2 regions of the Acinetobacter pittii genome follow, and region 2 is predicted to be linked to the other one. Evidence: predicted binding sites of a transcription regulator. Region 2 holds the regulator's gene; the other holds the start of a gene.
What was found. Region 2 encodes PhoB, which activates phosphate uptake and scavenging genes when phosphate is short. Its sites were predicted from a motif close to TGTCATNAANCTGTCATAA; they were not measured.

Region 1 (8,219 bases), 1.1 Mb from region 2:
TAGATGAAGGGCAACGATCAAATTTAATTATAAATGTAGATATCTGGCAGCAATTAAGCCCTGAATTACAAAAACAGATTAAGACCGTTCATTTAAAACAATCTCAACTCATGAATTTGCATAAAGGCGATTTAACAGTGGGGGTGCGATATATTGCCGCTTGTCATGATGCAGTTTCTTTAAAACAGGCTCAGCAGATTGGTTGTGATGCTGTTTTTATTAGTCCTGTAAAAACAACAGCGACTCATCCCGAAGCTGTGGCATTAGGTTGGGAGCGTTTTAGTGAGCTTGCCCAAAATAGCCAGATTCCGGTTTTTGCTTTAGGGGGAGTACATCCGGACGATTTAGCCACTGCACAGCAGCATGGTGCATATGGCTTAGCGGGTATTCGTAATTTCTAATGAGAAAATAAATAAGCATTAAAAGCTAAAGGGCTTTTAATGCTTGCTGTGCTTCTTGAACAGTTTTTTGATTATTGCGTTGTTGACCAGCTTTTAAGATGACCAACCAAAGCTGCTTTTTCATTGGCTGACTTTGGGCAAAGCTCAAACCACGTCGTGCTAAAGACTCAGCATTAGAATATTGTTGTTTATGATTTGCCGTAAGTGCAAGAAATAAATAAGTCTCAGCTGCTTGCGGTGCTAAACGCTGTGCTTGAAGTGCATAGCGCTCAGCCTCTGACCATTGCTGGTTTTTATAAGCCTGCTGCGTTTTTTGCATTAACACTTTAAATGCCGGTAGCTGGCTGCCATCATCACTAAAATGTTGAGGCTTTTTTTGCTGAGGAACAATCACCTGTAAATTTTTGCGTTGAATTTCCGGATGGTCATAAGGCGTAATTTTTACGCCTGATGGAGTTTCCGTCTTTTTAACAGGAGGAGTAGGTGTTTTCTGTTTGGAGTCAGAATGATCAGGCAAAGTTGTACAGCCAACCATAAGAACAGCACCAATATAAAAAACACCTTTCTTCAACATATCCTAATTTCCTGTTAACGCTTAGTTGTTATAACTACCACTCGATATTACATGCGTGTTGTTTGCCAGATCTTGTTCCATCTGGTTTTCACTTTCACGAATATAACTGTCGGTATTATCATCCTGAGATTCAGGAATTGTGTTATCACTTTGTGGTGTATATGTTGGATCAACTTGATAATAAGGTGCTCCACACGGGGTAGCGCGGTGCGGAACCGTATGCGTTAACATTGGAATATACATAGCACCATCACAAGCTTGAGCAGATAAATCACCAGTTGCACGGTCAATCCACTGCCACTGTACAGTGTCTGGTTGACGTAGATTCACAGGGGTTTGACGTAATTGTTTCATCACATTAATCCATACTGGCAACGCACCAGATGAACCCGTTAATCCTGTTACTTTGTTGTCATCTAAACCTAACCAAACTACAGCAACGTGATTACCTGAGTAACCCGCAAACCATGAGTCACGTGTATCGTTAGTCGTACCTGATTTACCTGCCAATTTTAAAGCTGGAGATAAGCTGTTATAAGCTGAGCGACCCGTACCTGAAGACATGACCTGTTGTAGGCCATAATTCATGATATAGCCAACAGATGGATCAATTGTTTGTTGAACATTAAGGCCATAACGATCAAGTAGGCGGCCGTTGGCATCTACGACAGATCGAATCGCACGTGTTGGATATTTAAAACCACCTGTAGCGAAGTTCTCATAGATTCCCAATACTTCCATTGGTGACATATTGACTGCCCCAAGGAAAATAGAAGGGTAGGCAGGAATTGTTGACTCGACACCAAATTTTCTTAAATTATTGGTAAAAGTAGATAAACCAAACTCTTGACCCAAGCGTACAGCCGATAGGTTATATGAGTTTGCTAATGCTTCACTCAAGCTTACAATGCCATGTCCGCCACCACTATAGTTTTTAGGCGTCCAGCTTTTACCACCATCTACAGGAACACTAATTGGTGCGTCTTCAATTTGGGTTGCCCAGTTGTAGCGTCCTGATTCAATAGCACTTAAATAAATTACAGGTTTCAATAAAGAACCGACTTGACGTTTTGCATCTAACGCACGGTTGAAACCAGTAAAGTCTTGTGTAGAGCCAACTGCTGCAACCAGTTCGCCATTTTCAGGATGCGCAATGAGTACAGCACCTTGTAAATTTTTCAAACGTGATGGATTACTATTTGCCAAGCGATCTACAGAAGCTTTAAAAGCATTTTGAACTTGCGTTTGAGTAATTGGGTCTAAAGTCGTAAAAATACGTAAACCCTGATTAGTTAAATCACTTTCTTGATATTCTGTACGTAATTGACGACGCACAATATCTAAAAAGTCTGGGAATTTTGCAGGACCTAAACTTGGTTTACTTAGCACATTTAAAGGACGTGCAATTTCATCTTCATATTCTGATTGAGTTAAATAACCCATTACACGCATGTTATTTAACACGGTATCGCGGCGTTTTTTCGCACCTTCAGGGTTTTTCCAAGGATTATATAAAGAAGGACCTTGCACCAAACCGACTAAATAAGCTTGTTGTGAAACATTCAGTTCACGTAATGGTAAACCAAAATAAAATTGTGAAGCCAAACCATAGCCATTAATTGAGTAGCTACCATTTTGGCCCAAATTTACTTCATTTAAATAGGCTTCTAAAATTTCACCTTTGCTGTAATGTAGCTCAATGAGCAAAGCCATTAATGCTTCATTAACTTTACGTTTTAAGGTGCGTTCAGGTGTAAGGTAGAAGTTTTTAACTAATTGTTGAGTTAGGGTGGAACCACCTTGACGCTTTCCGCCTGTAATATTACTCACCAATGCACGAGCAGTACCACGAATTGAAACTCCGTGATGATGATAGAAATTACGATCTTCTGTTGAAATTAAAGCTTCAATGAGTGGTTTAGGAACCTTATTCAGTTTAATTAGAACACGGTCTTCATTATGTTGAGGATAGATCCCTCCAATTAATAAAGGTTCTAATCGTGCAACACCTGTTGAAGAGGGTTTTGTGCTACGAACCTCAGCAACTTGATCATTTGCAAAACTTAACTCTAGTACCTGTTCTGGTTCAACACTATCGCCGTAATCAAAACCACGCGTGTGGATATACATATTGCTACCTTGAGCAACATACGTTCCAGACTTGTCATAATTACTTGAAGCTTTGTAACCCAAAAGTTTTAATTCTTGAGTGAAGTTTGCTTGGGTAATAGGCGCATTGTTATAAATTTCTAAAGGTCGTGCGAACACTTTGGCAGGAATATCCCACCGTTGCCCTTCAAATTTTTCACGGATAATATTATCTAGACGAATCAGATAGATACTAAGAGCAATAAAAGCACCAATGACCAAAATGGAAAAGATTAGTGCAAAGAAACCGATACCACGTTCAAACTTCATAAAAATGAGATAAAACCCTAACAATGCCTGTAATGATGCGATAGCTTGTCATCAATTTGCAATGATAAAACTGTGAATAATTAGAAAACTTAGATTGAATTTTACAGCATCTTGTAGTTATGTTTTTTTAAATTAATCAGGTTAATGTTATTATAGGCAAGTATCGCAGCGGAGCTTACTCATTCGTGCAAATTTCACATAAGTCCTTCAGAAACGTCGGGTTAATCGGTCGACCAGATAAATCATCAGTTGTAGAAACACTATGTTTAATTCATGATCATTTGTTGAACCTAGGCTTAAACCCCATTTTTGATCAGGAAACTGCTGAATTAGTGCCTTATGACCATGCACAGGTAGTGAGCCGTCATTTATTAGGTGAAGTTGCTGATTTGGTCATAGTAGTAGGAGGGGATGGTTCATTACTCCACGCTGCAAGAGCTTTAGTTCGCTACAATACGCCTGTAATTGGCATTAACCGAGGGCGATTAGGTTTTTTAACTGATATCAAACCTTCAGAAGCTATTTTCAAACTCGACCAAGTGCTTCAAGGACATTTTCAACTTGACCGTCGTTTCTTACTGGAAATGGAAGTAAGAACAAATGGTGAAGTGATTTATGATGCGATTGCTTTAAACGATGTCGTTTTGCATTCGGGCAAATCGGTACACATGATTGACTTCGAGCTTAATATTGATGGTCAATATGTTTATCGCCAACATAGTGATGGTTTAATTGTTTCGACCCCAACCGGATCGACAGCTTATGCTTTGTCAGGTGGTGGACCAATTTTACATCCAAGTATGGATGCTATTGCATTAGTTCCAATGCATCCCCATACATTGTCATCACGACCTATCGTAGTTGGTGGTCAAAGCGAAATTAAAATCGTTATTCGCGAAAATCGGGTATTACCAATGGTGAGTGCAGATGGACAACATAGTGTCTCGCTCAATGTTGGAGACAGTTTACACATTCGTAAACACCCATTTAAACTAAGTTTATTGCATCCACCAGGTTATGATTTCTATATGGCCTGCCGTACCAAACTTGGTTGGAACCAAGATTTTGAATCTTTTCAAAGAGATGAATCATGAATATTGAACAAATGCTATCTGTTTTAAACCCTGAAATTGTAGAGCGTTTAAAAACAGCAGTAGAGATTGGTAAATGGCCAAATGGCGTTGTTTTAACAAAAGAGCAGCGTGAGACTTGTATGCAAGCTGTGATTGCTTGGGAGTTAAAAAACTTACCAGAAGATCAGCGTAGCGGTTATATTGACCGTGGAACGAAAGAAGAAGGTGAAGAGTGTGATGATGATCATCACAAGCATGAACCTGAATTTAAACCAATTCGTTTTGTTTGAAATCACTTTCAGAATAAATCTTATTTAGCATTTGCTATCGCGTGGGCGACATGGATGTCGCCAGTTGAGCAACAGTACAAGGAAGTACTGTTTGCTCAACAAAAGATTTTTGTTACTTTTCATCTTTGAAAAGTAAGTATTGCCTATATGTAGCAATATAAGAAAAACATGCAATACAAGGCTGTATGATCTTATATTAGTTTTATTGGCTTGAATTACGTGTTTCCCATAACACTTTTGCTTTTTGCATCGCTTCTTCAAAACTAGCAATAACTCCCATGGTATATAGCGCGATTCCGATGGTTTCTGTTACTGCCATTTCCCCATATTCATGGTGCTGTTGACCAAGCCATACTGCCTTAAAAGTAGCTAAATCTAGCTCTTCTTCAATTGGGCTTCGTTCTGGCGTGAGCTTTGGCAACTCATGTTCATAGAGTTCACCATTTTTAATGCCACAGATGAGTGTTTTGGCATCTGGATTTCGTTCAAACTCACCACCTTCACCTTTAATGACTGCGCTATTTTGATAGCCTAAGCGGAATGCACTATGTTGGTGGGAACTTCTGTAGGCCGGGTGGAATATTGCTTGTAAGGTGGCCTTGGCATTAAAAGGATTAATTAATCGGGCTAAAGTATGAATTGGTGAACGTAATCCCATGACATTTCTTAGAGAAATCAGTTCGCTTAAAACTGGTGAAATTACCTCTAAGGGTAAGTAAGCGAAATTTTGCTCTGCTAATTGAGTGCGAACTTCTTGTTCAGAATGGCAAATTTGATAACCAAGATATTCTAAAACTTGCTCGGTATAAACACGGTTAAGCGTATGACCTGACGCGCCATGCATAACAATCTTATGACCATGCTGTGCAAGTGTAAGAGCGGCTAACAAAAACCATGGATAGTGTTTTCGTTTACCTGCATAAGATGACCAGTCTAAATCGACGTCTAGAGGTTCAAAATGAAGCTGGTCTTTGGTCGCTTGTACGAATCCTGCAAGTTCCTCAATAGATTCCTCTTTAACCCGAAGTAACATTAAAAATGCGCCTAACTGCACATCTAAAACTTCACCTTTTAAAATCATGGTAAATGCTTGATAGGCTTCTTCGTAGCTTAAAGAGCGAGATCCGGTTTTCCCCTTACCTAAAATACGGACATATTGAGCAAAGGGATGTTCAGCATCTTTATAGATATTACGTTTAGTATTCATCGTAGTTCAAAACAATAAAAATGATGGGATGTAGGCAGCTCAAAATGAAATGTCCACAAGTATTTAATCAATATGACATAAAAAACTGCTGAAAAAATATCAAAAGTGTTTCTTATACTAAAGTCTTAGGATTGCCTGAGTGTTTTTTATGCGTATCAGCTAAAAATTTAACCGAATCGTTATTTAATTCGAGTACACTTTCTCGTGCTTTTTTGAGCACTCATATCATAATTTTATGTGATTCTCCTATATCTTCAGCTTTTTATTGAAAAAGTAAGAGGTTATTTCTAGCTACTCAAAGTGGTTAGAAACTTCAGGTATTCTCCTGTTTTAGAAAACATCTATTTTGTTTTCATTGAGGTAGTAGGAAGGTTTTTTGTTCACAAAAAACCATTTCCCTTTTGCGGTGTTAATGTGAAAGGTTAGGGCTGTGTATTCGTAAAGAATAGACGTTTCATTTTGGTATTTCCAACGGACTTGGAAATATAGATTGAAGTAAAGTTATGGCTAAAAAACCGATTTATAAATCACTTTATTTTCAGGTGATTATTGCGATTATTGCAGGTATCTTGGTGGGACATTTTTCTCCAAGCTCCACGCAAATTGTCAATGGTGTTGAACAACATATCCCAGGTTTAGGTGAGAAACTCAAGCCATTAGGTGATGCCTTTATTCGTTTGATCAAGATGATCATCGCTCCAGTTATTTTCTGTACCGTTGTAAGCGGTATTGCTGGTATGGAAAGCATGAAGTCAGTCGGAAAAACTGGCGGCGTTGCATTGTTATACTTTGAAATCGTTTCAACAATTGCACTTCTAATTGGCCTTGTTGTAATTAACATTGCTAAACCGGGTGTAGGGATGAATGTTGACCCTACTACTCTTGATACTTCGGGCATTCAAAAATACGTCAGTTCTGGTGAGTCACAATCTACCATTGATTTCTTAATGCACATCATCCCAGATACGGTTGTTGGTGCATTTGCAAATGGTGAAATCTTACAAGTCCTTCTTTTTGCAATTCTTTTTGGTTTTGCTTTACATAAGTTAGGTGATGCCGGACGTCCAGTTTTAAAATTTATTGATCAAGTTGCACATGTGTTCTTTAACATTGTGAATATGGTCATGAAATTGGCTCCGATTGGTGCATTTGGTGCGATGGCATTCACTATCGGTAAATATGGTGTTGGTTCACTTGTACAATTAGGGCAGCTCATTATCTGCTTCTATATTACGTGTTTACTCTTCATCTTCTTGATCTTGGGTACAATCAGCCGTGTTAGCGGATTTAGTATCCTTAAGATGATTCGCTTAATTCGTGAAGAGTTATTAATTGTACTTGGTACATCTTCTTCTGAATCAGTTTTGCCTCGCATGTTGCGTAAACTTGAAATTGCAGGTTGTGAAAAATCTGTAGTTGGTTTAGTGATACCGACAGGTTATTCATTTAACCTTGATGGTACCTCAATTTATTTGACCATGGCTGCAATCTTTATTGCTCAGGCAACAAATACACAGCTTGATATTCAGCATCAGATTACTTTGTTACTAGTACTCTTAATCTCATCTAAAGGTGCAGCGGGTGTAACAGGTTCTGGCTTTATTGTGATGGCAGCAACTTTATCTGCTGTTGGTCATATTCCAGTGGCAGGTTTGGCATTGATTTTAGGTATTGACCGTTTCATGTCAGAAGCACGCGCATTAACCAATCTTGTAGGTAACTCTTTAGCAACGATAGTCGTCGCAAAATGGGTCGGTGCTTTAGATAAAGATAAGTTGAATGATGCTTTGAATAATCCAGATGAAGTCGACAGAAAAATGATGGAACAAAAAACTCCTCAAGTCGCTGAAGGTCTAGATTAATTCAAATAAACCTATATAAAAAAGGAAGCTTTAGGCTTCCTTTTTTATTGGCTGACTGAAAAGTACAGTTTTAATGAGCGGCTATGCCATGACAGTTGCTAAAAAAATGATTAGCATGCACAGCAATGAGATTCGATAAAACAATAAAGCTGAAGGAAAATATTATGTTGGCATACGATGCAGATTTAGAATTATTCCGTGATAATTTTAAACGTTTTTTGAGTGAGCATATTGCGCCACATTACGACCAATGGGAGCGTGAAGGAATTATGCCGCGTTCTGTCTGGAGTCAACTGGGCGAAAATGGCTTTTTATGTGTGGATGTCCCAGAAGAATATGGTGGTTACGGTGTACCAACCTATTATTCATTAATGTTAGTTGAAGAATCTGCACG
Region 2 (8,219 bases):
TGGTTAGAGCTTATTGAACTGATTCGAGATAAAAATATTGTAGTTTTATCTGATGAGGTCTATGAACACCTAGTTTTTGATGGTCAACAACACTTTAGTGCATTGCATTTTCCAGAGCTCAGAGAGCGTAGTTTTGTGATTGGGTCTTTTGGAAAAACCTTTCATGTGACAGGCTGGAAAACAGGTTATTGCGTCGCCTCACCTGAGTTAATGCGTTTATTCCGCCAGATTTACCAATATGCAAATTTCTGTGGCACGACACCTTGCCAAATTGCTCTAGCTCAATACATGGAACAACATCCAGAACATATTCAAGAGCTTTCGCAGTTTTATCAAACTAAGCGAGATCGGTTTAATCAGGCGATTCACAATAGTCGTTTTTTACTAAAACCATCTCAAGGTACTTATTTTCAAAATCTCGATTACAGTCAAATTAGACCCGACTTAAACGATGTGGAAATGTGCCAATTTTTAGCTGAGCAACATAAGATCGTGGCTATTCCAGTTTCGGTTTTCTATCAGCAAGCGCCTGAGTCTTTACGTTTGATTCGATTCTGCTTTGCAAAAAATGATGAAACTCTGCAAAAAGCAGGAGAAATCTTGAATGAATGTTAATAAATTTAGCCACTTAGCACTGTAAAAACACTACAAGTCATTCGCTCCAACTATGCTAAGTTGAATATCCGCCCCGCTCATCAAAGAGATGGGCGATGGAGAATACATGCCACCAAGACAGTCTTTAATTCATCAGCAAAATCTATGGAAAGCATTTTTTGTTTTCTTATTGCCCCTCATTGCAACCAATATTTTACAGAACTTGTCGGGAACGATTAACACCATCTTTGTTGGTCAAATGCTGGGAGTAGACGCGATTGCTGCCGTCTCGGTTTTTTTCCCTATTTTATTCTTACTTCTCGCTTTTATTATCGGGATATCAACGGGTACTACTGTTTTAGTTGGGCAAGCATGGGGTGCGCAAAATATAGAGAAAGTTCAAAGTGTGGTTGGCTCTACCCTATTTATGACACTGATTGGTGGGGTAATTACCGCGATTATCGGTGTGTTTTTTGCCCACGATATTTTAGAGTTATTAGGTACAGATCCAAAGGTGATGCATCTTTCTTTGCCTTATGTGCAATGGATGCTTGCAGGTAGCCCGCTTCTGTTTGTATATATTATCTATACATCAATTTTACGTGGTGTAGGCGATAGTACTACCCCTTTGCTGGCCCTTGCTTTAACCAGTGTGATTGGCTTAGTGATTACCCCGATATTGCTTAAAGGTTATTTTGGTTTACCCGCTCTAGGGATTATTGCGCCAGCAATCGCAACGATTACGGGCTATGTAGCTATTTTGATTTTTCTCGCAATTTATCTGAACAAGAAAAATCATCCACTCCGGCCGAATCGTCAGCTTCTGCAACATATCCGTCATAATCCAGAACTGAGCAAAATCATTTTGCGCTTAGGTGTCCCAACCGGTATTCAAATGATTACCACCTCAATGGCAGGCTTGGTTATTGTTGGGTTAGTTAATCGTTATGGATCACATGCTACAGCAGCGTATGGTGCAGTGAATCAGGTACTCAACTACATTCAGTTTCCTGCCTTATCCATCTCAATTGCAGCTTCAATTTTTGCAGCACAAGCGATTGGTGCGGGCAAATCAGATCTATTAGCACGGGTAACCCGCACAGCTTTAGGCATGAACTTCTTATTTACAGGTGCCTTAATTGCACTTGGCTATTTATTTTCAAAATATTTAATGGCTTTGTTTATTACCGACCCAACTGTGGTGGTATTAGGGCAGCAACTTTTATTCATTGTACTTTGGGCAATTTTATTCTTTGGTGCAGGTGCGATTTTTGCATCGATTATGCGTGCCAGTGGAACTGTGACTGTCCCAATGCTAATCAATATCTCGGCTATTTTATTTATTGAAATTCCATGTGCTTATTGGTTTAGCTCAATATGGGGCCTTAAAGGCATCTGGGTTGCCTATGCCTTGGCATTTGTCAGTTTATGTATTATCCAAGGCCTGTATTACCAATTTATCTGGAAGAAAAAGAAGATCAAAGTTCTTATTTAGAACGATCTAAACCATATAAAAAAAGCCATCGATTGATGGCTTTTTTAATTTAAATCTTATTTCATCCATTTGGTCACAATGGTTGAAGCACGTTGATATCCTGTTGGGAACAAACGCTGAAAAGCATCAAGAATTTTTGCGTCACTACCAATCAATAAACGGCGTTTATTTTTCAAAACGGCATCCAAGATTTGACGTGCAGCTTCTTCTGGTGGAGTACGTAGTAACTTGTCAAAGTTTTGAATTGATTTCGTCGGGTCCATACCCAAACTACTCAAGCTATCACTCATTTTTGCCGCTTTAGCAATATTGGTGCGAATTCCCCCCGGATGTACGCACAAAGAGCTCACGCCACTTTTTTCGATATCTAGTTCTTGGCGTAATGATTCGGTAAAACCGCGTACAGCAAATTTAGTCGCGTTATAACCAGATTGAGTCGGTTGAGCAGTCAGACCAAATAAGCTTGAGATGTTAATAATATGGCCGTCTTGAGTCTGCTTAATGAACGGTAAAAATTCTTTAGTCCCGTAAACCACACCCCAGAAGTTAATTCCAACAATCCACTCTAAATCTTCGTAGGTTGCACCCTCAACAGTAGAACCTAATGCTACGCCAGCGTTGTTAAAAATCAGGTTAACAGAACCGTGATCTTGTACAGTTTCTTGCGCCCACTGCTTTACCGCTTCGCGATCAGACACATCAAGCTTTTTGGTGGTAACAGTAATATCACTGTACGGTTTTAAAAGCTCGACAGTTTGTTGTAATCCTTTTTCATTAATATCACTCAACGAAAGATGGCAGCCCTGTTTTGCCAAAAGAATTGCTAACTGTTGCCCAATGCCAGAACCTGCGCCCGTAATTGCAGCGACTTTGTTTTTAAAATTTTTCATTGTCCATCCTTTGTTTTTCGATATTTGCACAATCGGTTCATTGCATGTGCAGTTTAGACATCTTCAATATAATTTTGACAATACACATTGTCAATATAGTACACTGTAATTTCAGATAGAATGGCACAATTCTTCTGAGCGCTTTATCATAGTGAGCATATTGGGCTAAAACCTATAAATTAGGAAACGACTTATTTATGACGACTAACGACTCAACCAGTAAAAAGAAAACAAAAAGTGTGAGTAAAGAACGTCAGTTCAAAGGGTTATCTCTATCTGAACGTAAAGAGGCACGCCGCGAAAAACTGATTGAAGCAGGCATTGCGACCTACGGAACGCTCGGTTTTTTTTCAGTGACGGTAAAAGATGTCTGCCAAGAGGCAAAACTCACAGAACGTTATTTTTATGAATCATTTAAGAAGAGTGAAGATTTATTCCAAACCATCTTTTTAAAAATGATTGAAGAATTACAGCAAAATCTGATGCAAGCCGTGATTAAAGCTGCACCCGATCCAGAAAAAATGGTTGATGCAGGTTTAAGAGCACTGCTGACTACCTTAAAAGATGACCCAAGATTAGCTCGCATCGTCTATGTCGATGCAGTTCTGGTACAAGAATTACATAATCAAGCCACCATTCAAGAAACACTTGCGCAATTTGATCGCATGATTCAGGCCTTCGTTATGCTGACCATGCCGCAAATTCAACACCATGAAAATGAGCTATCTTTAATCGCAACTGGTTTGAATGGATATGTCACTCAAATTGCGATTCGATGGGTCATGGGTGGCTTTGAGCAGTCTCTTGAGCAGGTTTTAACCGCATGCCGTATCGTTTTCTTATCTTTATTAGCTCAAGTTTCAAAATAATATTAAAGTTTTTTGACAGCTATAAATGGGACAAACCAGTTAAACCTTTAACATAGTAACTTATTGAATGATTTTAAGAATTCTCTAAGTTATATGTCATAATTTGGTCATACCTTTGCCTTGGTTTTGTCACAAATTATTGCTAAATTCAATTTTATAGACTTTTCTGCAATGAAATTGTCATAATTAATCTTTGTAATAAGCCTGTCATAACTACAAAACGGTTCACCGTTAAATCTATAGGATATTGCGTTGTGAAAGATGACTACATTTTAATTGTCGATGATGAGCTTCCTATTCGCGAAATGATCCATACTTCTTTGGACATGGCAGGCTTTCAATGTTTACAGGCAGAAGATGCCAAACAGGCTCATCAAATTATCGTCGACCAACGTCCGGCGCTTATCTTGCTTGATTGGATGTTACCTGGAGGCGTAAGCGGTGTCGATTTATGTCGCCGCTTAAAACGCGATGAGAACTTAGCAGAAATTCCAGTGATTATGCTCACCGCTCGCGGAGAAGAAGACCACAAAGTACAAGGTCTTGACGCGGGTGCAGATGACTACATGACTAAGCCTTTTTCAACACGTGAATTGGTTTCACGTATTAAGGCAGTCCTGCGTCGTGCTAATGCATTAAGTGGTGAAAAAACAATTGATGCCAATGGTTTAATTCTTGATCCTGTGAGCCAGCGTGTTAGCTTTGGTAACAGTATTTTAGATATGGGTCCAACTGAATATCGCTTACTTGCATTTTTTATGACCCATCCGGAGCGTGCATATACGCGTGCCCAGTTGCTCGATCAAGTATGGGGCGGTAATGTATATATTGAAGACCGCACTATCGATGTGCATATCCGTCGTTTGCGTAAAGTGCTAGAACCTTTTGGTGTTGACCGATTTGTTCAGACCGTACGTGGAACTGGCTACCGTTTCTCTACACGTGCAGATTTAGCCGCAGGTTAACCAAGATTTATGTATGAACCCTACCCCGTCCCTGAACAGGTACGTGAACAAAAGCTTTCTCGCTACAGTAGTTTATGGACGTTTGCCAAACAAGATTTACGGCTTTTATTATTTTTTCTAATCATTGCCGGTTTAGTCGGTTTAGGCGTCGGGTATTTCTGGAGTTGTATTTTTATCGCCTTCGTGGTGTTTTTTACACTCCAGTTGCGTTCTTTATATCTGGTCAATGACTGGATTGCGAATAAACCTTATGACGTTCCTCCAAATCTTAATGGGATTTGGGGGGCATTATTATTTAACGTCTACCGTGCTCAGCGCCAAGAACGAATTGTTCAGGCCGAAATGGTTGGTTTAATTGACCGAGCACAGTCTTCATTAGTTGCGCTTGCTGAAGCGGTTGTACTCATTGATGACCAACATCAAATCGAATGGTGGAACCCTGCAGCTGAACGTTTGTTAGGAATCAGTCCTCTCGACCGTGGTCGTAACTTATTAACGATTTTACGTCAGCCAACCTTTATTGAATATTTTAACAATATTGATCAGGCACCCGACGGGATTAAGCTTCACTCAAATTTTGATGATGACCGCTATGTGCAGGTTAAACTCACAAGATTTGGTGGAGAAAGTCGTTTATTAGTCGCTTACGATGTGACTCGCATGCACAACCTTGAGCAAATGCGTAAAGACTTCGTCGATAATATTTCTCATGAACTTCGTACCCCGCTAACCGTACTCAGTGGTTACATCGAAACGTTTACCGATCAGGAAGATATTAGTCCACGCTGGAAACGTGCGTTTGATCAGATGCAGTCTCAAACTAAGCGTATGAATGCTTTGGTGAATGATTTACTGCTGTTATCAAATTTAGAAAATAATAAGAAAATTGCGAAAAATCAGATTATTGAAATGCCGAGCTTAATGAATCAACTCTTTGATGATGCTCAGGCCTACAATGCCGATTATGGACATACGCTCAATTTACATATTGATAGCCACTGTGACTTGATTGGTTCTGACATGGAAATTGCCAGTGCATTTAGTAATTTAATTACCAATGCCATCAAGTACACACCAAAAGGTGGAACGATTACGATTGGCTGGCACGACGATGGCGAACATGCTTACTTTAGTGTACAAGACACAGGTATTGGTATTAACCCTAAGCATTTGCCACGACTAACTGAACGCTTCTATCGAGTTGACAGTGACCGTAGTCGCCAAACAGGTGGTACAGGTTTAGGTCTTGCGATTGTAAAACACGTGCTGATGCAACACGGCGCGTATTTAGATGTGCAGTCTAAAGAAAACGAAGGATCAACATTTACCGCAGTTTTTCCAAAAGAAAGACTATATAACATGACTTAAAATTATCCCCCGTACATATAAAAAGCCGACTTATGAAAAGTCGGCTTTTTTGTATTAGTTAAAACCAATTTACTTAAAATTAGAGCAATACGATTTGCTCTGATTTTTCTCAATTACGTTTAAAAAACTAGTGGCAAACGTATTGCTCTGGCGCAATGCATCGCGATGATCTCCGCCATCAATTGTTTGATAGATAGTTGGTTTTTTTAATTTACATAACTGTTGGTAATAAGCTGATGTCCCTCTAGGGTCGACTAAATGATCTTTAGAACCTTGAACAATCATTAACGGTACAGTAGGCACCATATTTTCAATGGACTGTTGTTTTAGATAAGCCAAAAGAGGTTTTAAGTCTGCATCAGGTCGAAATATGCTCGAAGGCGATTTCTTCAAATCAGATTGGAGTTCAGATAAACAGCGACTACGTGCTTGAGTCAGCACCGTGTTCATTTCTGGACTAACTAAATTTTCAGGAACAATACTTGGCTCCGCTGCTTGTGCTCCCAACAACACAATTGGGAAAAATGCGGCTACACTAGGTTCTGGATTTGGGTGACTCAACACATATTCTGCAATGCCTTCATATTGATAACCACCCGGAGCAAGTGCAATCGCTCCTTTTAAATCTAATTCGGGAGCATCTTTCTGACCATAAGCCGCCACTGTAATTGCCGCAGCTCCACCCTGACTATGCCCCATTACCAACCACTGTTTATTAAAATCTTTAGGCTTAAGCACATGTAATGCCCGCACAGCATCGACCACCGTATGTAGCTGGCTCTTTGCATTCATATAAGGATGTGCACCTAAAGTACCTAAGCCTTGATAGTCAGGTGCGACAACTGCATAGCCACGTGCCAACCAACCATCTAAAGCTTTAGAAGCAACTTCTTGATATGTATGAACTGGTCCACCAACATAATCACCCGAAGGTGCACAGGTATCAGCAACTCCTGTCGTGCCATGTGCCCAAGCAAGTATCGGCCAGCCATTTTTTGGTGGTGTTCCTTTCGGTAATAAAATAAAAGCCGATGCCACGATGGGTTCGTTCTGAATACCTCGACTACGATAATTGACTAACAAACGTTGATCGGCATGAGGAAATAAATCCGTCACTTTTTGTTGTTCTATAGAGAGTATTGAACCCGGTTTTTCGCTCACAATTTGCTTACCCAAATCTGTAATTGGAGCAGCCATAGCAGAACCTGACACCAAACAAGCACTGCTAAATAAAATTTTTAAAAAAGAATTACTTTTTCTAATCAAGGGATTACTCCTCTATTATTAATATTACATCTATTTAAATAATTAATTTATAAAATATAAATTACCATAAAATTATCTATATTTATATTCAATAACTAAATACTTTGAATATTATTGCTGAAATTTAATAAAAAAACTTTTAAGAATATCTAGTATAAATATAGTTGCAAAAAATTAATCCCATTTAAATAATAAAAAATATATGCTGATATTTTCTTAATTACGATAGTGATTAAAATGTCAAAACAATATAAATTTATACCGTACCTGATTTGTCTTATTCTCGGTTCTCTACCTATCCATAGCTTTGCAGACATACAAGTCTATGGTCCTGGTGGCCCAGCCCCAGCAATGAAAGAAGCTGCCAAACAATTCACCAAAAAAACGGGGATAGCAGTCCATGTGACTTCCGGCCCAACTTCTCAATGGTCTGATAAAGCGAAATTAGATGCCGATGTGATCTATAGTGGTTCCGAGGCGATGATGTCTGATTTTGAAAATGCTTTTTCTGAACAAATTATAAAAGACTCGGTGGAACCTTTATATTTACGTCCCGCAGCGATTTTAGTGAGAAAAGGAAATCCTAAAAATATTAAAGGATTTAAGGATCTCACTAAACCCGGTGTTAAAGTTTTAGTTACGCATGGTGCAGGTCAAGTCGGTATGTGGGAGGATATTGCGGGTAGAACCGGAAATATTCAATTAACAAAATCTTTTCGAAAAAATATTGTCACCTACGCTGCCAACACAGGTATTGCCAAGAAAAATTGGG

Region 1: the regulator PhoB is predicted to act here: its motif matches at 3,440-3,458, upstream of SOI81_RS05440 (NAD(+) kinase).

Annotation. Positions count from the first base shown of each region.
Region 1 covers NZ_CP139286.1:1,158,046-1,166,264, forward strand. The annotation lists gene SOI81_RS05425 (NUDIX domain-containing protein) at 1-401, shown strand, start outside; gene SOI81_RS05430 (tetratricopeptide repeat protein) at 427-975, opposite strand; gene mrcB (penicillin-binding protein 1B) at 997-3,393, opposite strand; gene SOI81_RS05440 (NAD(+) kinase) at 3,579-4,487, shown strand; gene SOI81_RS05445 (YeaC family protein) at 4,484-4,756, shown strand; gene SOI81_RS05450 (glycosyl transferase family protein) at 4,959-5,963, opposite strand; gene SOI81_RS05455 (dicarboxylate/amino acid:cation symporter) at 6,467-7,825, shown strand; gene acadL (acyl-CoA dehydrogenase family protein) at 7,990-8,219, shown strand, end outside.
Region 2 covers NZ_CP139286.1:105,902-114,120, reverse strand. The annotation lists gene ybdL (pyridoxal phosphate-dependent aminotransferase) at 1-615, shown strand, start outside; gene ypnP (MATE family efflux transporter) at 722-2,089, shown strand; gene SOI81_RS00515 (SDR family NAD(P)-dependent oxidoreductase) at 2,146-2,979, opposite strand; gene SOI81_RS00510 (TetR/AcrR family transcriptional regulator) at 3,177-3,848, shown strand; gene phoB (phosphate regulon transcriptional regulator PhoB) at 4,103-4,813, shown strand; gene phoR (phosphate regulon sensor histidine kinase PhoR) at 4,823-6,181, shown strand; gene SOI81_RS00495 (alpha/beta fold hydrolase) at 6,251-7,447, opposite strand; gene SOI81_RS00490 (AcfC family putative adhesin) at 7,685-8,219, shown strand, end outside.